3 regions of the Rouxiella badensis genome follow, and region 1 is predicted to be linked to each of the others. Evidence: predicted binding sites of a transcription regulator. Region 1 holds the regulator's gene; each other region holds the start of a gene.

The links. The regulator CRP, encoded in region 1, controls carbon source genes, mostly activating them, when cyclic AMP is high. The targets are predictions, from matches to a motif close to ATGTGANNNNNNTCACAT.
Region 2: a site for CRP is predicted at 4,738-4,755, ahead of O1V65_RS02190 (PTS sugar transporter subunit IIB). Genes of this name have one in related genera too.
Region 3: a site for CRP is predicted at 5,441-5,458, ahead of cdd (cytidine deaminase). Genes of this name have one in related genera too.

Annotation. Positions count from the first base shown of each region.
Region 1 is NZ_CP114062.1:4,357,929-4,365,262, forward strand. It holds gene argD (bifunctional acetylornithine/succinyldiaminopimelate transaminase) at 1-1,160, shown strand, start outside; gene O1V65_RS20045 (YccS/YhfK family putative transporter) at 1,198-3,276, opposite strand; gene crp (cAMP-activated global transcriptional regulator CRP) at 3,343-3,975, opposite strand; gene O1V65_RS20055 (OsmC family protein) at 4,320-4,730, shown strand; gene O1V65_RS20060 (LysR substrate-binding domain-containing protein) at 4,752-5,660, opposite strand; gene O1V65_RS20065 (MFS transporter) at 5,851-7,047, shown strand; gene O1V65_RS20070 (amidohydrolase) at 7,078-7,334, shown strand, end outside.
Region 2 is NZ_CP114062.1:417,699-425,032, forward strand. It holds gene O1V65_RS02165 (ABC transporter substrate-binding protein) at 1-762, shown strand, start outside; gene O1V65_RS02170 (TIGR01777 family oxidoreductase) at 906-1,805, opposite strand; gene yfcG (GSH-dependent disulfide bond oxidoreductase) at 1,993-2,622, opposite strand; gene yfcD (NUDIX hydrolase YfcD) at 2,932-3,486, shown strand; gene O1V65_RS02185 (LacI family DNA-binding transcriptional regulator) at 3,536-4,552, opposite strand; gene O1V65_RS02190 (PTS sugar transporter subunit IIB) at 4,961-5,260, shown strand; gene O1V65_RS02195 (PTS sugar transporter subunit IIC) at 5,320-6,585, shown strand; gene pta (phosphate acetyltransferase) at 6,636-7,334, opposite strand, start outside.
Region 3 is NZ_CP114062.1:2,664,467-2,671,800, forward strand. It holds gene O1V65_RS12325 (NAD-dependent epimerase/dehydratase family protein) at 1-872, shown strand, start outside; gene O1V65_RS12330 (N-acetylmuramoyl-L-alanine amidase) at 869-1,723, opposite strand; gene artP (arginine ABC transporter ATP-binding protein ArtP) at 1,939-2,667, shown strand; gene artJ (arginine ABC transporter substrate-binding protein) at 2,704-3,435, shown strand; gene artQ (arginine ABC transporter permease ArtQ) at 3,447-4,163, shown strand; gene artM (arginine ABC transporter permease ArtM) at 4,163-4,831, shown strand; gene O1V65_RS12355 (acyltransferase) at 4,906-5,358, opposite strand; gene cdd (cytidine deaminase) at 5,516-6,400, shown strand; gene O1V65_RS12365 (NAD-dependent malic enzyme) at 6,638-7,334, shown strand, end outside.

The DNA.
Region 1 (7,334 bases):
TTTATTCACCAGCCAAGTTTATTCCAGTCAAAGGTAAAGGCAGTCGCGTATGGGACCAGCAGGGTACCGAGTATGTCGATTTCGCCGGGGGTATCGCGGTCACTGCGCTGGGCCATTGCCATCCCGCGCTGGTTGAGGCGCTGCACAAGCAGGGCGAAAAGCTCTGGCATGTGAGCAACGTCTTCACCAATGAGCCTGCGCTGCGTCTGGCGCAGAAGCTGATTGACGCTACTTTTGCCGATCGCGTGTTCTTTGCCAACTCCGGCGCAGAAGCCAATGAAGCGGCATTCAAGCTGGCGCGCTACTACTCTTCTGCCAAGCACAGCCCGTATAAAAGCAAAATCATCGCCTTCCATAACGGGTTCCATGGCCGCACGCTGTTTACCGTATCCGTTGGGGGACAGCCTAAATATTCCGACGGTTTCGGCCCTAAACCTGCCGATATCGTCCACGTGCCGTTCAACGATCTGGATGCGGTGAAGGCTGTTATCGACGATCACACCTGTGCCATCGTGGTGGAGCCGATTCAGGGTGAGGGCGGCGTCACGCCAGCCACGCAGGCGTTCCTGCAGGGGCTACGCGAGCTGTGCGATGCCAACAAGGCACTGCTGGTGTTCGATGAGGTACAGAGCGGCATGGGCCGTAGCGGCAAGCTGTTCAGCTACATGCACTACGGCGTCACTCCAGACATTCTGACCACCGCTAAGGCACTGGGCGGCGGCTTCCCGGTGAGTGCGATGATCACCACCGAAGAAGTGGCCTCGGTGATGGCACCGGGCAAACACGGTACCACCTACGGCGGTAACCCGCTGGCCTGCGCCGTTGCTGAAGCTGCGCTGGACGTGATTAACACCCCTGAAGTGCTGGCTGGTATTGAAGAGCGCCGCAACGCCTTTATCCAGGCGCTGGAAGCGATTAACGCCAAATACCACGTCTTCAGCGAGTTCCGTGGTCAGGGCCTGCTGATCGGTGCCGAACTGGCGGATAAATACAAAAACCGTGCGGGAGAATTCCTGACGGCTTCGGCAGAGTTTGGCCTGATGATGCTGGTGGCGGGGACCAACGTGCTGCGTTTCGCACCGTCATTGGTTATCGACTTCGCCGACATCAGCGAAGGCATGGCGCGCTTCGAAAAAGCGGTTAAGAAAATCGTCGGCTAATCAATACTCTCCTTTCCTCCTCTACCGGAGGAAAGGATCACTCCTTCACTCTTCGCGTTAACCAAATTCCGTGATGTGGCCTTTGCTTCCAGGCAAGGGACGAGATGGTGTGCATGGCGCTAAGGTGTGCCAGCATACGGCGCAAATGACGCTCCATTTCGGTAATCGGCATGTCAGGATGCTGATCTGGGGCATTGAAAAGCGATTTCTCACTGCTCGGCCCGTCATAGGTCAGGCGCTGCTGGCAACTTTGCAACGCAATCTCGCAGGTCTGCAAATACTCCATCGCCAGTTTGGGCGTCAGCATATAGTGCTCGCGCGCCAGAATTGTCATGCCATTAATGTGGTCTACCAGAAACTGACTGTGCGTGACCCACAGCCGCATATCGGTCAGATAGTGCGAATTAAAGCCGGGTTCCTGCATTGCCTGATTCAACGAGGTAAACAGTTGATTGTGCGCCTGATTGACCTTCATGCGCGCATAGGCCAGTTCGGCCGGGTCAGGATCCTCGTGCAATACCAGCCGGATAGCCTGCTGGTCTGCCTCCAGCGCCTGATAGGCATTGGTGCGCAGCAAACCACTTTGCCACTGCGGCCATAGCCAGATAGTGCCGCCAAACGCCAGCGCACAGCCAATTAGCGTGTCCAGCAGCCTCGGCAGCAGAAAGTTGGCCCCGTTTAGCCCCAGTATTTGCAAGGTATAGACGGCGGTTACCGTGAGGCCAATCATTCCCAGTCCGTAGTTTTTTCGCAGTACGGTGTAGGAAATCAGCGTAATCATCAGCATGAAAAACAGCGTGAGATTTTGCGGCAGCGCGAGCTGAAGCAACCCGGCTGCGGCGATAAGGCCCGCCAGCGTGCCCAACGCACGGTGCTGAATACGCACGCGGGTGGCGTTATAGCCGTTCTGGCTGACCAGCAGGGTAGTCAGCAGGATCCAATAAGGTTTAGGCAGATTAAAGAACATGCCGAGGCTGCTGCCAAGCGCCAAAATTACGCCGAGCCGTGCGGCATTGCGCAGGGCGGCGGACTTGACGGAAAGATAGCCTTTCAGCGCGGGCCAGAAGGGCAGACGATGCTGCGTTTGCATCAGGTCGCGGCGATACAGCGGACGCTGGGTGCGCAGCAGTCGGGCGATGCGGCTGAAATGGTAGTAGCAAAACTGCCCGACGGGATTGTCACGATAGCGAGAGGCTATTTTTTCCAGCGCGGCCAGCTCGTTGGCCATTGTGAACCGCTCCGAGCGCCGATGGTAGAGGATGTCGCTCGCGATAACGCGCAGCCGTGCGGCAATGACCTGCGCATTGCGGCGGATAACCGCCTCGGCGTGGCTTTCCTCAACCAGCTTTTGCACTTCTGCGGGCAGGTGCAGGCTTACGGTGATGTGCTCCTGCAGGTCGAGCGCCACCTGAAAACTGCGCAGCAGCCTTTTATGATGCTGATGATTGCCCGTCGGCAGCATGTGCAGTTGCTGATAGAGGGTGGCAATCAGGTCAATGACCTGCTGTTGTCGTTTCAACAGCGGCGGCAGCGCGGTTTCGGGGTCGGTGTGCTGGGTGAGCAGGCTGTATTTTGCTTCGAAATAATCGGCGAGTTCGACGTAGAGCTGGCTCAGCGTCTCGCGCATCGGCTGCTCTTCGGAGAGCCGAAACCAAAACCAGTTGAACAGCCCATACCAGGCGGTACCTACGACAAACAGCAGCGGAGCGTGCCAGATGGGCACCACACCGGCCATACTGAGGGTAAAGATGCTGGCGACCAGCGCGCCGGGCAGCAGGCGGCCGTGCAGCGGGCTGATTTCACCCGTGACGCCCAGTACCAGCGTCAGGCCAAGCATGATGAGCGGCAGCGGGACATGCCAGTTAATCAGCATCAGCTGGAGAAGAATACTGCTCAAGGCAAACAGCGAACCGCCGATAACCAGACGTTTGAAGAAGCGCTTATGCGGCGTATCGAGACCGGAGATATTGCAGCAGGCGGGGACCAGCGCAAACAGCATCCCGAGCTTCAGCTGACCAAACAGCATGGCAAAACCAATAGGCAGGCAGAGGACCAGCGTCTGTCTCAGCGCGTAGTTAACCTCGGGGTGGTAGAAGATTCGTCGCCAAAGCGTCATTAATTTTGTGTAACGTGACGAATAAAAACGGCGCACCAGAAGACTGCTGCGCCGTTTTTAAGGGGATTAACGGGTGCCGTAAACGACAATCGTTTTACCGTGTGCCGAGATCAGGCTCTGATCTTCAAGCATTTTAAGAATTCGACCGACAGTCTCGCGTGAACAACCGACGATCTGGCCAATTTCCTGACGGGTGATCTTGATCTGCATGCCATCTGGATGGGTCATGGCGTCTGGTTGCTTGGCCAGATTCAGCAGAGTTTGCGCAATGCGTCCGGTTACGTCGAGGAAAGCCAGGTTACCGACTTTCTCCGAGGTAATCTGGAGTCGACTCGCCATCTGTGCAGACAGGCGCATCAGGATATCCGGGTTAACCTGGATCAGCTGACGAAACTTCTTGTAGGAAATCTCAGCGACTTCACAGGCAGTTTTTGCTCTTACCCACGCACTACGTTCCTGACCTTCTTCGAAGAGTCCCAGCTCACCGATGAAGTCACCTTGGTTAAGGTAGGAAAGTATCATCTCTTTGCCTTCTTCATCTTTAATCAGCACGGCAACCGAGCCTTTCACGATGTAGTAAAGCGTTTCGGCTTTTTCACCTTGGTGAATCAGCGTACTTTTAGAGGGGTACTTGTGTATATGACAATGAGACAGGAACCATTCGAGAGTAGGGTCTGTTTGTGGCTTGCCGAGAACCATTAGTTATTATCCTCTTTTTATCGCTGCCCAAAATCACAGGGCTCAAAATCCCTGTTCGGCGATTTTTTACTTCGCGCTCTTTTAGCATATGAACTGACCAGCAATGCTGCAAGCGGCTTGAGGCGTGAATTAGGCAGTAATTTGCCATAATCACCAAGGTTATCCTGTTAAACCCAAAAACCCCGGCCGCAACTTGTTGGAAAGTTTCTTTCGCCTTGTTTGTAGCACAGCTTTGGTGACGTGTCTTGTGTTGTCTCGCTTCAGCATGATGCGGATCGAGTTCCATTGCCAGTTTCAGGGGTTAAGGGTAGTCTGTTTTGAAAATTATTACCGGAGAAAGGCAAATGCAAGCACGTGTAAAATGGGTCGAGGGATTAACGTTTCTCGGTGAGTCTTCTTCTGGCCATCAAATTCTGATGGACGGCAATGCGGGCGACAAATCACCGAGCCCGATGGAGATGCTGCTGATGTCAGCGGGTGGATGCAGCGCCATCGACGTGGTGTCCATTCTGCAAAAAGGCCGCAACGACGTCGTCGGTTGTGAGGTCAAGCTGACCTCCGAACGCCGCGAAGAAGCGCCGCGCCTGTTTACCACCATTAACCTGCACTTCATCGTGACCGGCAAGGGTCTGACGGATAAAGTGGTTGAGCGCGCTGTAACGCTGTCTGCCGAAAAATATTGCTCGGTTTCGCTGATGCTGGGCAAGGCAGCGACTATCACCCACAGCTTTGAAGTTATTGATTCAATAGAATAAGCTTGAGTGCTGTGCGGCACGTTACCAAGGGTAACGCTGACAGTGCAGCCGCAGCAGGTCTAAGAAACGCCGCGCCGTTAAGGTTAGCGGCGTTTTTTGTGAGTAAACCAGGCAGTATTGCGCCGCCGGCAGGCTGTCGACAGGCAGGCGGCAAAGCTTGTCTTCCATGAAGAACGGCGTCGCCATGGCGTTGCCGACCACCGACAGATAATCCCCGTTCAGCATCATCATCAGCCCGCTAATCAATGAGTCGGTACGGATAGGCGATTTCACCGCGTGGCAGCCGTTTTCCTCCAGCAGGGCAGCAAGCTGCTGGTAATAACCCATGTCCGTCTCGGGAAGCAGCCAGCTTGCCTCTCTCAATTCGCTTAACGACGTGGCCTGCGCCAGCGGATGCTGCCTGCGGGCGACGACGCAGAACGGCGCACTGAACAAGGGCTCGCACACCATGTCTTCGATGGGGAGTCCGACGCCCAGCGTGCCGATGGCGAAATCCAACCTTCCCTCACGCAATGAAGGCAGCAGGGTCGAGAGCTGCGACTCCTTGATATGCAATTTTGCCTGCGGATATTGCGCCGTGAACTCACTGGCCAGCGCGGGAAAAATGGTCAGCGCCAGCAGCGACGAGAAGCCGACCGCCACCGATCCCTGCGAGAATTGGTTGATTTGCTGTATTTCGTCGGCGGCGCGCTGCAGTTCTTCGAGAATAAACTGCATTCGCTGCGAGAAGGCGCGGCCGGTCTCGGTGAGCGTCATACCCTGCGTGCCGCGAACGATCAGCTGAGTATCGAGGATTTGTTCAAGCTCGCGCAGCGTTCTGCTGACGGCAGGCTGTGACTGATTCATCGCACGCGCCGCCCCGCGAATGCTGCCGCTGCGGATAACTTGCTGAAAAACCTTTAGCTGTTGCAGCTTGGGCAAATATTTCATCTCAGACCCTATCAGTAAAAAGCATCACCCCTCAAAAAATTGCATCTTATGGCCCTGAAGTAAAGCTGCTAGGTTTTTAAGAAGTCGGTAACTGACTGTTAACTGGCATATAAAAATAAACAATTCAGCGCGTTATCTTTTTCTCAGGTCAGGGGTGGCTGCTGGGATATAACATTCGAGGATATCAGTTATGCAAAATCGTTCTTTAATGATTTTCTTACTGTTTTTGGGTTATGTTCTGGTCTACATCGATAAAACCGTGATTGGTTTTGCGCTGTTGCCGATAGGTCGCGAGTTCGATTTAGCCCCTCAGCAACTGGGCTATATCACCGGCATGTTTTTTCTGGCCTATTCGCTGTTTCAGATCCCCGCCGGTTGGCTTAACGACTGCTTCGGCTATAAAAAAGTCCTGGCCTGTTCACTGACGCTGTTGGGCGGCTTTGCGCTGTGCTTCGGGCTGTTGGGTTTTGGTCTGGGTCTGCTGATCACCTTCCGTTTTCTGGCCGGTATCGGGCATTCGGGTTATCCCAGCTCGTGCGCCAAGTCGGTTGTTGCTAACTTCAACGTCGAACAGCGTACTTTCGCGCAATCGATTCTCTTGTCTTCTGCCGGACTGGCGATGACGGTCGGTCCGCTGGTGGCCGTGTACTGTCTGGCGCACGTCGGCTGGCGCGGATCGTTCTCGACCTTGGGCCTGCTGGCCTTCGTGGTGGCCGCTTTCATCCTGTTTTGGGTACCTTCGCCGCCGCGTGATTCGGCAACTTCGGCCGCCAACAAGACAGGGAGCTATCTCGCGTTGCTTAAAAATCCTATTGTGCTGGTGCTGTTCGCCGTTAATTTTTGCATCAATATCCCGACCTACGGGCTCATGGCCTGGTTGCCGAAATATCTGGTGCAGCAGCGTGGTTTTTCGCTCGACGTCGCGGGGATAGTCGTTGCGGTAGGGGGGTTGGGTATCTGGATCTCCTCGCTCTCGACGGGCTGGCTGGTGGGGAAATTCATGCAGGGCCGCGAGCCGAAGGTCATCTTGTACAGCTCGCTGCTGAGCGGTGTCTGTATCTGGCTGGTCTACACCTCGAATTCGGTTTACACCGTTTGCCTGTTCTTGTTCTTCGGCAACATTTTCATGATGTCGTCCTTTGTCACCACCTTTACCCTGCCGATGAAACGCCTGCCGACCGAGGTTATGGGCGGGGCGATTGGGCTGCTTAACACCGGGGGGACGTTGGGGGGATTCGTCGCGCCCATCGCGATGGGCTATCTGATTACCCTGACCCATGGCTATGACTCGACCTTTATTTTTCTGACGCTGGTGATGTGGGTCTCGGGCCTGCTGATGTTGCCTTTGCTGTCTAAATCTCGTTTTGCTGCGCGTGATGCAGCCTAGTGAACTGCCCCCATTTTGAGGAAGCCAATAATGACGATTAATTTTGAAGCATTAGTGAGTGAAGTTAACGCAGATGTGGTGCGCTGGCGTCGACATATTCACGCCAATCCTGAGCTGTCCTTTCAGGAGGCGAAAACCGCCGACTATATTGCCGAGCAGCTGTCGGCGATCCCCGGCCTGACTTTGACACGCCTGACGCCAAACAGCGTCATTGCCGAGCTGACTGGCGACAGGTCGGGTCCAATTTACGCGCTGCGTGCAGACATCGACGCACTGCCTATTCAGGA
Region 2 (7,334 bases), 1.1 Mb from region 1:
TTGCTCAGCAAATCGGGTCTGAACACCGGATTCCTGGCATTTAACACGCAGAAAAAACCGCTGGATAACGTCAAGGTGCGTCAGGCGCTGACGATGGCGGTGGACAAGGCGGCGATTATCGATGCCGTATTCCAGGGGACCGGCACAGTCGCTAAGAGTCTGCTGCCGCCGGACGTATGGAGCAGTGAAGACAAGACGATGCAGGACTATCCGTACTCGCCGGAAAAAGCCAAGGCGCTGCTGGCGGAGGCCGGGTATCCGAATGGATTTGATATCGATCTGTGGGCGATGCCGGTACAGCGTCCTTACAACCCTAACGCGCGCCGCATGGCCGAGATGATTCAGTCAGACTGGGCGAAGATTGGCGTCAGGGCGCACATTGTCAGCTATGAATGGGCCGAGTATCAGACGCGCATCCGTAATGGCGAGCACCAGGCCGCGCTAATGGGCTGGACGACGGCGAACGGTGACCCGGATAACTTCTTCGCTCCATTGTTTACCTGTAAGGCGGCCAACGGCGGTTCTAACTCGGCGAAATGGTGCGATCCGGCGTTTGACAAAATTATCGAGCAAGCGCGTTTAACCACCGACCACGACAAGCGTGTGGCGCTTTACCAACAGGCGCAGCAGATCATGCACGACGAAGCGCCGGCAATTATGATTGCCCACTCGAAAATCTTTGAACCGGTGCGCAAAGAAGTGACCGGCTACGAAATTGATCCGTTTGGGAAGCACATCTTCTACCAAACATCAGTGAAATAGGGGCTTAGCAGCCCGCAGGCACTTTTTCAAGGCGGCTGCCATAAGAGCCGCTTTTAAACTTCGCTTACTGAGCGACGGCCCAGTAAGCGAAGCGCATGTCTTTGCCCGAAAAGACCGCTCCCTTCAAAAGAACCCGGAAAGTTTTATTTTTCTAACACATCCTCTAAGGCCGGTTTCAACTCGGTATAACGAAATTCAAATCCGGCATCCTCAAGCCGTTGGGGGATGGCCCGCTGGCCGCCCAACACCAGAATCGCAGATTCTCCCATCAGCAGTCGCACCACGCTCGCCGGAACGCGCATAAACGACGGGCGATGCAGAATTTCACCCAGCAGCGCGCTAAATTGATCGTTGCGCACCGGGTAAGGTGACACCAGATTGAATGCGCCGTTTAAGGTTTCATGATTAAGCAGGAAGAGGATGGCGTTAACCATGTCGTCGATATGTATCCACGGCATATACTGCTGGCCGTCGCCGAAGGGCCCCCCCAGACCGGCGCGGAAAGGCAACACCATCTTAGACAGCGCGCCGCCCTTTTGGGAGAGCACCACGCCGGTACGCAGCAGGCAGACGCGAGTTCTCTCGCTTTCCGCCGCCAGCGCTAGCGCCTCCCATCGGGCGCAAAGCTGCCAGGTGAACTGTTTGTTCGGCGGCTCGTCCTCAGCGACCACCGCCTGACCCTGATCGCCATAATAGCCAACTGCAGAACCCGAGATAAATACCGACGGTGGATTTGTGCTGGCATTAATCAGCGCAGCAAGCTTTTCGGTCAACTGCCAGCGGCTGTCGCAGAGTTTCTGTTTCTGATCTTTGGTCCAGCGCTTGTCGGCAATAGGTTCACCGGCCAAATTGATGACCGCGTCAAAACCGTCCAGCGATGTCTTGTCCGCCAGCGTATTCCAGAGCTGCACCTGAGGGCCGAGAAGTTTGGCCGCCCGCTCAGGTGCGCGCGTCAATGCAGTGACTTGATGAGACTGACTCAGGAGAGTCTCGGTCAAACGACGCCCAATCAGCCCGCTGGCACCGGTTATCAAAATCTTCATAGTCTGCCTCCAATTAACTTGCTGATATTACTATCTGTGCTCTGCTAGTCAGCATAGTTTATGTCAGCCAGGTAACACGCGATACAGAGCACATCCTGTAGTTAATTATCTACAGAACGCGTTATTTATCAGGAAAGGGGGCGGGATAGGCAGAACAAAACGCCCCCGGAACCGGGGGCACAAAGCCTTAGCTGGCGTCGGCCAGAGAGTAGGCTTTAACGGTAGCCGGGCGGTTTTTAATGCGTTCTACCCAGTTGCGAACTGCCGGATAGTCAGCCAGATCAATGCGTTGGCGCTCATGAATCAACGCCCAAGGATAGGTGGCAATATCGGCAATGCTGTAATGTTCGCCCGAGAGATACGCGTGTTTCTCCAGCTGGGTATTCAGCACGCCGTAGAGGCGCTTTGTCTCTTGCTGATAACGCTCGATGGCGTAAGGCACCGGCTGGGGAGCGAAATGCGTAAAATGGCTGTTTTGTCCCAGCATCGGGCCAAAGCCTGCGACCTGCCAGTACAACCATTGTAGAGTGTTGGTGCGCTCGCGCAGCTCCTTACTCAGCAGCTTGCCGGTCTTCTCGGCCAGATATTGCAAAATGGCACCCGACTCAAACAGGCTCAGAGGCACGCCGCCGTCTACCGGTTGGCTGTCTACAATAGCGGGGATTTTGTTGTTGGGGGATATTGCGAGAAAGGCAGGGAGAAACTGGTCACCGGATTTGATATCAACGCGATGAAGTCGATAGGGAAGTCCCGACTCCTCCAGAAATAGGGTTATTTTATGGCCGTTTGGTGTTGGTGCATAATAAAGGTCGATCATAATTGCCTCCTGCGTATTTTTTTAATGGTCCATCAGTGCTTTATGAGTCAATACCGATGGGGCTGGATGCGAACGCTTAACTCAATTGAGTGTGACAGTGTTGAAGAATACCCATAAGGTTAATATAACTGCTAATGATAGCAGCCTATGTCAGACTAGTCTGATGGATTACCGTGGCCTTTGACATAGGTTTTACATATTACTAACGCATCTGTTGCTATTGAAGCGATCCCCATGAGCCGGATAGAATCAGTGACTCATTGAAAAATCACAGCGCAACATTCCGCGCAATAGAGAAGGTTTCATAGGATGACGAACCAAGAGCAAAACACCGGCAGCAGCGACGAGTGGGTTGATATCGTTAATGAAGAAAACGAGGTGATTGCCCAGTCCAGCCGCCATCAGATGCGCGCTCAAAACTTACGTCATCGCGCCAGCTACATCGTGGTTCATGATGGCATGGGAAATATTTTGATTCAGCGTCGAACCGAAACAAAAGATTTCTATCCTGGTTGGCTTGATGCGACAGCGGGCGGCGTGGTGCAGAGCGGGGAAAATATCCTCGATTCCGCCCGTCGCGAAGCAGAAGAAGAGTTGGGCATTGCCGGTGTACCTTTTGCTGAACATGGTGCGTTTTATTTCGAACAAGACAACTGCCGGGTGTGGGGATCGTTGTTTAGCTGCGTTTCCCACGGCCCCTTTGCGCTACAGGAAGAAGAAGTCGATGAAGTGCGCTGGATGAAACCCGAAGAAATCACCGCACGCTGCGATGAGTTCACCCCTGATTCGCTGAAAGCACTCTCGCTGTGGATGAGCCGTAACAACGAAAAAGATCACGGCAAACCGCTGAGCGTCGAAGAGTAATTTCGCGCTTCCCTTGCAGACACGCTGACCACGATTTAGCGTGTCTGCATTAGCAACTTTCCCGCTTACACAGTGCGGAAACAATTGGCTTTTGCGCCGACGCCTCCTCTCCCTGAAGCCGCTCAAGCAGCGCTATCCCCGCCTGAACGCCAATCTCGCGATGCGGTACTGCGACCGTTGTCAGCGGTGGCTGGCATACTTTGCCAACGTCGCTATCGCCAAATCCCACAATGGCCAGATCTTTAGGCACCCGAATCTTGCGGCGCTGACACTCAAATATCGCGCCACAGGCCAGCTCGTCGCTGCTGCAGATTAGAGCGTCCATATCTGGCCAGTTCAGCACTAGCTCCGGCAGCAGGTTAGCACCCGTACTAAAGTTCGACGGTGCATGTGTGCTGATGACCCGCGTAGTTGATAGATTATTGTCTAGCATGGCGCGATGCCAGCCGCGCAAACGTTGTTGCGACACCCACTGCTTTTGCGCCGCGCACATCAGGCCAATTTTGCTGTACCCCAGAGAAATAAGATGTTCGGTTAGTCTGTAAACCGCCGAGGCGTTGTCGATACCGATGTTGATATCCAAAGGATTATCCACGGTGGCGCCCAATTCTGCGACCGGCAGTTGTGCGTGTGAAAGCAGCTCGTAGGTGCTGTCGGTGTGCCGCGCGTCAAACAAAATGACCGCCGCCAAATTATAGGACATGAAGGTTTCAAGCAGTTTCTGTTCGCGTTCTTCCTGATTCTGCGACTCGGCCAGCATCAGCTGATAGCCCGCCGGAATCAGCACTTCCTGCACGCCGGCAATCATCTCGGCATGCCCATATTCCGTCAGCGACGAGGTGACGACCGCCACAACGTTCGAAGACGCCGATGCGAGCGCACTGGCCGAATAATTAGGGATGTAACCCAGCTCGGCTACCGCAGAGAAAATCTTCTCCCTGAGCTTGTCGGAGACCCTATCCGGCTGTCGTAGCGCGCGTGAAACGGTCATTGTCCCGACGCTAGCCCGTTTCGCGACATCGGCCAGCGTGGCCCGTCCGGTACTGCGGCGTTTTCTCGGCTCCATTTTCACTCCTGACTTTTCTTCATGAACATCCGAACAATGGCCGACGAGACTGAATTAATCCTCTGCGCAGAATGATTAATTTACAATTCTATCATAGCCACTCTGGATGAAAATAAGCTAAGGCGGGCAGGCTTTTTTGATAGCGCTATCACAAAAAACGATCGACTAAAATGATAGCGCTATCTTTGTGGTTTGCATCACAGTTATTTGCGAATTTGAAAGCATACTGAATATTATTAAATTTAGGTAATGATGACTCTTTCACGCCCTGCGCCCCTCCGTCTCGGGCCTGTAAACGCTGTCTTAAAATAAGGCAGCGGGCAGAAAAAAAATAGCAGTAATAAATTTTTATGATGATTAGCAAACGACATCTAATCTTGGGTAAGGCATAAGATGCGAGGGTAAGCCATGAAATCTTTAACGATATTAGCAGTATGCGGTGCGGGCCTCGGCAGCAGTTTCGCCTGTGAGATGAGTATTGAGGCGGCGTTGAAGGATATGGGCATTAAGGCGGCGTTGTCTCACTGTGATATTTCAAGCGCAGCCTCTACGCGTGCCGATATTATTATGACCGGATCCAATTTTAAATCTCAATTCGAGAACTACACGCTTAGTTCAACCGTTATCTATTTAAAGCGCCTGATTGATAAGAAGGAAATAACCGAGAAGTTAACGCCGGTATTAAAAGAGATGGGATATTTAAATTAAGTCTCGCCGAAAATAAAAATGAGAGAGTTTATAATTGCCTTTAATCGCGAGGGAAGGGGATGTCTTTTTTATATTTTATTGTGAATGACGTTTTAGGCCAGGCCTCGATACTCATTGCCCTTATCGCTATGGTGGGGCTTATTGCGCTGAAAAAAAACGTCGGTCAGATTATCACCGGCACGTTAAAAACGCTGCTTGGCTTTCTGGTGCTGCTCGCCGGAGCCAACATTATCGTTGGAGCGCTGAACTTTCTGGGTGAAGTTTTCCAGAAAGGTTTCAACATGCGTGGCGTCGTGACCGACGTGGGGTCGATTGCCGGTATCGCTCAGCAGACTTTGGGTCGAGAAACCGCGCTTATCATGGTGCTGGCATTTATCATCAATATTCTTGTCGCCCGCTTCACCCGCGTTAAGTACATTTTTCTCACCGGCCAGGCGTCGCTGTGGATGGCGACGGTCTGCTCGGTTGTCGGCTACATGGGCGGACTGCGCGGCACCGAGCTTATTCTTGTCGGTGGCGGCATCGCTGGGTTGATGGCGGTAGGCATGCCTGCGCTGGCACAGCCTATCGTGCGAAAGATAACCGGCTCAGACGATATCGCGCTGGGCCATTTCTGCACGCTGGGGTATCTGGTGCAGGCCGGCGTGGCGAAGCTGACCGGCGACGTCAGTAAAAGTACCGAAGATATTGAGCTGCCGAGCGCCTTCTCCTTCCTGCAAGATACCTATTTATCGATGATGGTGGTGATGATCCCCATTTACCTCATCCCGACGATTGCTGCGGGTCCTGAGGTGGTGGCGCAGTATTCTAAGGGCGTCAGTTATCTGGTATTCGCGTTTTTGCAGTCGGTGCAGTTTGTCGTGGGGGTCTATGTGCTGCTCGCGGGCGTACGCCTGCTGCTGGCCGAAATCATCCCGGCCTTTCGCGGTATTGCACTGCGCATCGTGCCTAATGCCATTCCCGCACTGGACTGCCCGGTGCTGTTCCCGTATGCGCCCAATGCGGTGATTATCGGTTTTATCAGTACCACCGTCGGCTCGATTATCGGCATGTTTTTATTTCCGAACGTGGGGCTGGCGATGATCCTGCCAGGCATGTTGACCAACTTCTTTGCCGGTGGTACGGCGGGTATTTTTGCCAACGCGGTAGGCGGAAGGCGAGGGGCCGTCATCGGCGGCGTATTTCACGGCCTGCTGATAACCCTACTGCCTGCACTTTTACTGCCGTTGCTGGGCAGCTATGGTTTGCAGAACGTTACCTTTAGCGACGCCGACATCATCAGCGTTGGGCTGATTTATGGCCACGTACTTAACTTCTTTCATTAAGACATAAAAAAGGCCGGTCATTGACCGGCCTTAAGGTTGGCGTTTATTGCTTATTTTACCGCAACCGCTTCATCAGCCTGAGCGGACTGGATTGCGGTCAGAGCCACGGTATAGACGATGTCGTCAACCAACGCACCGCGAGACAGATCGTTAACCGGCTTGCGCATGCCTTGCAGCATCGGGCCGATAGAAACCAGGTCCGCAGAACGTTGTACCGCTTTGTAGGTTGTATTGCCGGTGTTGAGGTCTGGGAAGATGAACACGGTTGCCTGACCCGCCACCGGTGAGTTTGGTGCTTTGGATTTCGCCACGTCGGCCATGATAGCCGCGTCATACTGCAAGGGGCCGTCGATGATCAGGTCCGGACGTTTCTCCTGCGCCAGACGGGTCGCTTCGCGCACTTTCTCAACGTCGCTACCGGCACCGGAGTTACCGGTGGAGTAAGAGATCATCGCAACGCGGGGTTCGATTCCGAAGGCGGCAGCTGAATCGGCAGACTGAATGGCGATTTCGGAAAGCTGTTCGGCGGTCGGATCCGGGTTGATCGCACAGTCGCCATAAACCAGTACCTGGTCCGGCAGCAGCATGAAGAATACGGAAGACACCAACGAGCTGCCCGGTGCGGTTTTGATAAGCTGTAACGGCGGACGAATGGTGTTAGCGGTGGTGTGAACCGCGCCGGAAACCAGTCCGTCTACTTCGCCTTTTTCCAACATCAGCGTACCCAGCACCACGTTGTCTTCCAACTG
Region 3 (7,334 bases), 1.7 Mb from region 1:
ATCTGGTTTCCTCAGAGGCAAAAGTGCTGCTGGCAGACGTCGATACGCTATGGCACTGCTCGGGGCTGAGCGCGCCGTGGGGGAGCGAGCAGGCTTTCGAACTGGCGAACGTCCGTGCGACGCGTCGCCTCGGCGAATGGGCCGCCGCCTATGGCGTAGAGAATTTTATCCATCTCTCCTCGCCGGCGATTTATTTCGACTTTCACCATCATCGCAATATTAAAGAAGACTTCCGCCCTGCGCGGTTTGCCAATCAGTTTGCCCGCAGCAAGGCGGCTGCCGAACAGGTGATCACCACGCTGGCGCTGTCGAATCCGCAGACGCATTTCACTATCCTGCGCCCGCAGGGGATTTTCGGCCCGCACGACAACGTGCTGCTGCCGCGCCTGCTGCAAATGATTAAATATGGCACCCTGATGCTGCCGCGCGGCGGAGAGGCGCTGGTGGACATGACCTACGTCGAGAACGTGGCGCACGCGATGTGGCTGGCGACCGAGAGTCAGAATCATGAGTCAGGCCGCGCCTACAACATCACCAACATGCAGCCGCGTCCGCTAAAGACGATTATCGAGCAGTTGATGGCCGGGCTAGACGTGAAATATCGCATCCGCACCGTGCCTTATCCGTTGCTGGACATGATGGCGCGCGGGATGGAGAAACTGGGACGCAAGCAGCACCGCGAGCCGATGCTGACCCACTACAGCGTCGCCAAACTCAACTTCGACGTCACTCTGGACACCCAACGTGCCGAGACCGAGTTAGGCTATCACCCGATTGTCTCACTCGACGAAGGCATCCAGCGCACCGCGCTGTGGCTCAGAGACCACGGAAAACTGCAACAGAAGCAGGGTATTATCAGTCACCCGAATTAATTTGCCGCCGACGGATACTGTTGTAACAGGGCGTCCGCTATGGCTTCACTCTCCGCATCCGGATTTCCGCGATAGTCACGCTGCCTGAAGTGCATCTGAAACGCCGCTACCACCCGACGCTGCTGACGCGGCGTCATATCTTGCGTCACTGGATACCCATAGCGCGCCAGTTTATCCAGTAATCCCGCCATCGGCACCGACTGCTGCGGGTCACGTCCGTGCAATAATGCCTTCACGCGCCACGCCTGCGGCCAGGCACCGACGCCCTTCTCCGCCAGCTGCTGCCACGGGAACAGCGGACCGGGATCTTCTTTGCGCTGTGGCGCAATATCGCTATGAGCAACCACGTCCTGCGGCTGTATCTGATAGCGTCTGACGATGTCCCGGCTCAGCGAGGTGACCAGTGCCACCTGTAACGCAGGGTAAGGATAGAACTGACGCTCGAGCAGGCGCTGGGTAAAGCCTTTATTCTCAAGCTCGATGCCTATCGAGGTATCGTTAATATTGGTTCTGCCGCGCCAGCCGCTCTCGCCCGCGTGCCAGGCACGCATCGACTCAGGCACCAGCTGCCAGGCAACGGGCTGGCCGTTAACGATCGGCGGTTGCGCAGGAATAAGATAGTGGGCGCTCACGTGCTCGTCGGTCAGCGTATTCAACGCGGTATGAAAATCTTCGGCGGTATAATGAATCACCAGAAAACGAATACGCTGGTCCGCGCCCTGCGCTTGACGTGATTTTTCCAGCACATAGTCGCGATGCGGCGTTACGGAAGAGGATGACTGGCATCCCGCCAGCAGCATCAGGCTGCCAAGAATGATGGCCTCACGCCAACGTATTGAAAAACGCCTCATTTCCATCCTTTCCCGGTTTATATTTTGGTTTGCATTTGCAGTGTAATGCGTCTGAGGTGTATACAAAAATAACCAGCTGTAACACCTCGTTAACGATATCTTATGCTAAGTTTATGATTCAGGTTGCACACAAATAAATTTTAACCCTCCTTTGTTGCATAACTATGCTACAGAGGGTACCCTCTGCGGCATTAATGGCTATTCAGTATTTGCGCATGAGTATTCAACTAAACAGTATTAACTGCTTCTACGGAGTCCACCAGGCACTCTTTGACATTACGCTTGACTGTCCTGCGGGCGAAACCTTGGTGCTTCTGGGGCCAAGCGGCGCGGGTAAAAGCTCACTTCTGCGGGTTCTGAACCTGTTGGAAATGCCGCGCTCAGGCAACCTGCAAATTGCGGGCAATCAATTCGACTTCCAAAAGAAGCCGGACGAAAAGGCTATCCGTGAACTGCGTCAGAACGTCGGTATGGTATTCCAGCAATACAATCTGTGGCCACATCGCACCGTGCTGGATAACCTGCTCGAGGCACCGTGTCGCGTACTCGGTTTAAGCAAAGAGGCCGCGATGGCGCGCGCCGAAAAGCTCTTGACCCGCCTGCGCCTGAAAGATTTCGCCCAGCGTTATCCATTACATCTGTCCGGTGGGCAGCAACAGCGTGTGGCGATTGCCCGTGCGCTGATGATGGAACCTCAGGTCCTGCTGTTTGATGAACCGACGGCCGCGCTTGACCCTGAAATTACCGCACAAATCGTCAGCATTATTCGTGAGCTGGCCGATACCGGCATTACGCAGGTTATTGTGACCCACGAAGTAGAGGTCGCCCGTAAAACGGCAACACGCGTGGTGTATATGGAAAATGGCCGCATCATCGAACAGGGTGATGGCAACTGCTTCGCGCAGCCGCAGACCCGCGAGTTTGCCAGCTATTTATCACACTGATTTGCCCCTTTTAGATTACATATGGAGTAGTTTGCAATGAAAAAGCTCATTATTGCGGCTGTTTTAGCCGGTGTCAGCCTGTCTGCTAGCGCGGCAGAGACCATTAATTTCGGCACCGAAGCGGGTTATGCTCCGTTTGAATTCGTTGATTCAAACAACAAGATCCAAGGCTTCGATATCGATCTGGCCAACGCCATGTGTAAACAAATGCAGGCGACCTGTACCTTTACTAATCAGTCGTTCGACAGCCTGATCCCTAGCCTGAAATTCCGCCGTATCGACGCGGTTATCTCGGGTATGGACATCACCGCCGAGCGTCAGAAACAGGTTTCCTTCACCAACGCCTACTATGACAACACCGCGACCTTCTTCGCACAGAAAGGCAAATTTGCCGACCTGGCTGCGCTGAAAGGCAAGCGTGTAGGTATTCAAAACGGCACCACGCACCAGCGTTTCCTTCAGGACAAACATCCTGAGATCACCGCGGTGCCTTACGACAGCTATCAGAATGCCGTGCTCGACCTGAAAAATGGCCGTATCGATGCCGTATTCGGGGACACTGCCGTAGTGCATGAATTCATCACCAAGAACCCAACGCTCAGCACCTTGGGCGAGCCTGTTACCGACAAGACCTACTTCGGCAACGGTGTGGGTATCGCGGTACGTAAGAACAACACCGAGCTGCTGGGTAAAATGAACGACGCACTTGCGAAAGTCAGACAAGACGGGACTTACAAAGCGTTGTACACCAAATGGTTCACGCAATAATCTCACTATCGATGATTGAACTCCAACCTCTGCTAAGCGCCGCCGGGATGACCGTCGGCCTTGCCATTTGTGCACTGATCCTGGGCCTGTTCCTGGCGATGCTGTTTGCCGTCTGGGAGTCTTCTCCCTGGAAACCGCTGAGCTGGCTGGGCACCGCCTGGGTGACGATTTTGCGCGGCCTGCCGGAAATTCTGGTGGTACTTTTTATTTATTTCGGCTCTTCGCAGCTGCTGCTGACGCTGTCCGACGGTTTTGACCTCAATCTTTATCTGTTCCAGATCCCGGTTAAACTGCCACTCGATAATTTCGAGGTCAGCCCCTTTGTCTGCGGTGTGATTGCACTGTCGTTGCTGTATTCCGCCTATGCGTCACAGACGCTGCGCGGCGCGCTGAAAGCGGTTCCTCAGGGACAATGGGAGTCGGGTCAGGCGCTCGGCATGCGTAAGACGGCTATCTTCTTCCGGCTGATTATGCCGCAGATGTGGCGCCACGCCCTGCCCGGCCTCGGCAACCAATGGCTGGTCTTGCTCAAGGATACCGCGCTGGTGTCGCTCATCAGCGTCAACGATCTGATGCTGCAAACTAAGAGCATCGCGACGCGCACCCAGCAGCCCTTCACCTGGTATGTGACGGCGGCGGCTATCTATCTGGTCGTTACCCTGTTCAGTCAGTTCGTCATTAAACGCATCGAACTCCGTACCACCCGCTTTGAACGGAGTGCTTCCTGATGTGGGACTATTTGCCTGAAGTATTGAAAGGCCTGCATACCAGCCTGACGCTGACCGTGGCGGCATTGATTGTCGCTCTGCTGCTGTCGTTGCTGTTTACGGTTATCTTGACGCTTAAGGTACCGGTACTGAATCCTCTGGTACGCGGCTATATCACGCTGTTCACCGGTACGCCGTTGCTGGTGCAGATCTTCCTGATTTACTACGGTCCGGGGCAGTTTCCGTCTATTCGCAACATTCCGTGGTTGTGGGAAATGCTCTCCCAGCCATGGCTTTGCGCGATGTTTGCCTTGGCGCTGAACAGCGCGGCCTACACCACCCAGCTTTTTGCCGGTGCGGTCAGGGCAATTCCGGGCGGTCAATGGGAATCTTGCCAGGCGCTGGGCATGTCAAAGGCGCAGTCGCTGCGTATTCTGCTGCCGTTTGCGTTCAAACGAGCACTGTCGTCTTACTCGAACGAAGTGGTGCTGGTGTTCAAAAGTACCTCACTCGCCTACACCATCACTCTGATGGACGTCATGGGACACAGCCAGCAGATGTATGGTCGTACCTATGACGTGATGGTGTTTGGCGCGGCGGGCGTGGTTTACCTCTGCGTAAACGGTCTGCTGACGCTGATGATGCGCCTGATAGAACGCCGCGCGCTGGCTTTCGAAAGAAGAAACTGAGTCAAGCTTCCAGAATGAATTTCCTGGCATCATAAAAAACCCGAAGATATTTTTATCTTCGGGTTTTTTATCTCTTATAGTGCCCTTATTAATCGCGCAGGATTTCCTGCATAGGTGCCTTTCACGGTTATAGGTTTCACTACCACACTGCCTGCGCCAATCACTGCGCCCGCGCAAATGGACGGTGTGAGGATAGTCGCCCCACTGCCAATAGTGACGTTATTTCCAATGAGGATGCTAATCCAATTCCCGGCATCGGGATCGGGTGCACCGCCTTTAAACAAATCATTGGCAAAGCTCACGTTGTGGCCAATAAAGCAGTACTCGCCGAGGATGACATTTTCACAGATAAACGTATGCGACTGCACACGGCTTCCTTTACCGATGACGCATCCTTTCTGAATTTCGACAAACGGGCCGACGAAGACATCATCCTCCAGGGTGCATCCATAAATATTGGATGGCATAACAATCGTGACATTTTTTCCCGTCGCCACGTCGCGAACACCGCTCTCGATGATTTTCATTAGACACTCGCCCTCCATTTGATGACCAAAACCTGCGAGACATCTCGCAATTTGCCAAGTTATTGCATCAATTTCATAAATATAGTGATACTTGTCACATAAGAAACACTAAAAGCGTCTTAGAATAGCCTGCCAAAATGCTACCAAGGATGTCTCCATGCACACACGTTTCATCGATGCTTATGCTGGCCTGCCCGCTCCACTGCAATCTGCCCTTGAGCCGATACTCCGCCATGACGACTTCCCCGCGATGTTTACCGCCGCACAGGTCAACCAACTTAAATCACAAACTGGACTGGACGACGCCGCGCTGGCCTTTGCCCTGCTTCCTCTGGCCGCAGCCTGCTCGATTGCCCCTATCTCAAACTTCTACGTCGGCGCAGTCGCACGTGGCGTGAGCGGCAATCTGTACTTTGGTGCCAACATGGAATTTCGTGGCGCATCAATGCAGCAAACGGTGCACGCAGAGCAGTCTGCCGTTACCCACGCCTGGATGCGTGGTGAAGCCCAGCTGGCCTCGATTACGGTCAACTACACCCCCTGCGGGCACTGCCGTCAGTTTATGAATGAACTCAACAGCGGTACCGAACTGGCCATCCATCTGCCAGACCGCGAGGTGGCTACGCTGGGTGACTATCTTCCCTACTCATTCGGCCCGCGCGACCTTGAGATTGCCACCCTGCTCATGGACAGCGTCGACCACGGTTATCACAATGCCGAAGGCGATGCACTGGTAGAACAGGCGTTGTCGGCCTGCAACCAGAGCCACGCCCCTTACAGCCAGTCGCACAGCGGCGTGGCATTAGAGAGTGCCAGCGGAAAAATTTATACCGGCCGCTACGCCGAGAACGCCGCATTCAACCCGAGCCTGCCACCGCTACAGGCGGCACTGGTGGTACTGAATTTGTCGGGCGAGAGCTGCCTGACGATTCGCCGCGCTGCGCTGGTGGAGAAGAAAGATCCGCTCGTTAGCCAGTTTGACGCAACCCGCGCAACGCTTAAGGCGCTGGGCTGCGATCAACTGCAGCACGTCCAGCTCTGATTTACTTTATAAATCAACACGCCCCATAATGCAGGGCCATTGTCAGATGGCCCTGTCGATTCAACTATTCATTAACGAATTTTCAACATTTCTCCCCATTCCGGGCTAAATAATTGAGTTGGCCCTTTCACCTCTGCTAAAGTCCTTGAGTCACACAACGCTGTTAAAAATCGATGTGACCATCGCGCTTTATTAACTTTGCCTTTCCCGCCTTTCCGAGACCTGAAGAGTAAATCAATGGAACTTGAATACGAAAGTAAACGCCCACTCTATATCCCTCATGCCGGCCCAATCCTGCTTGAGTTTCCGTTATTAAACAAAGGTAGCGCCTTTAGCCAGGAAGAGCGCGCCAGCTTCAACCTTCACGGCCTGCTGCCGGAAACGGTTGAAAGTATCGAAGAACAGGCCGCTCGCGCCTATCGCCAGTTTCAGGACTTCAAGACCGATATCGATAAGCATATCTACCTGCGCAACATTCAGGACACCAACGAAACCCTGTTCTACCGTTTGATCGACGAGCATCTGAGCGAGATGATGCCGGTGATTTATACTCCGACCGTGGGCGCTGCCTGTGAGCACTTCTCCGAGATTTATCGTCGCGCGCGCGGCCTGTTCATCTCTTATCCGAACCGTGAACACATCGACGACATGCTGCAAAACGCCACCAAGCAACACGTCAAGGTGATCGTGGTTACCGACGGTGAGCGTATTCTCGGACTGGGTGACCAGGGCATCGGTGGGATGGGGATCCCTATCGGGAAACTGTCACTGTATACCGCCTGTGGCGGCATTAGCCCGGCGTACACGCTGCCCGTGGTGCTTGACGCAGGCACCAACAATCAGCAGCTGTTGAATGACCCGCTGTACATGGGATGGCGTCATCCTCGCATCACCGGTGACGAATACTATGCGTTCGTCGATCAGTTCATTGAGG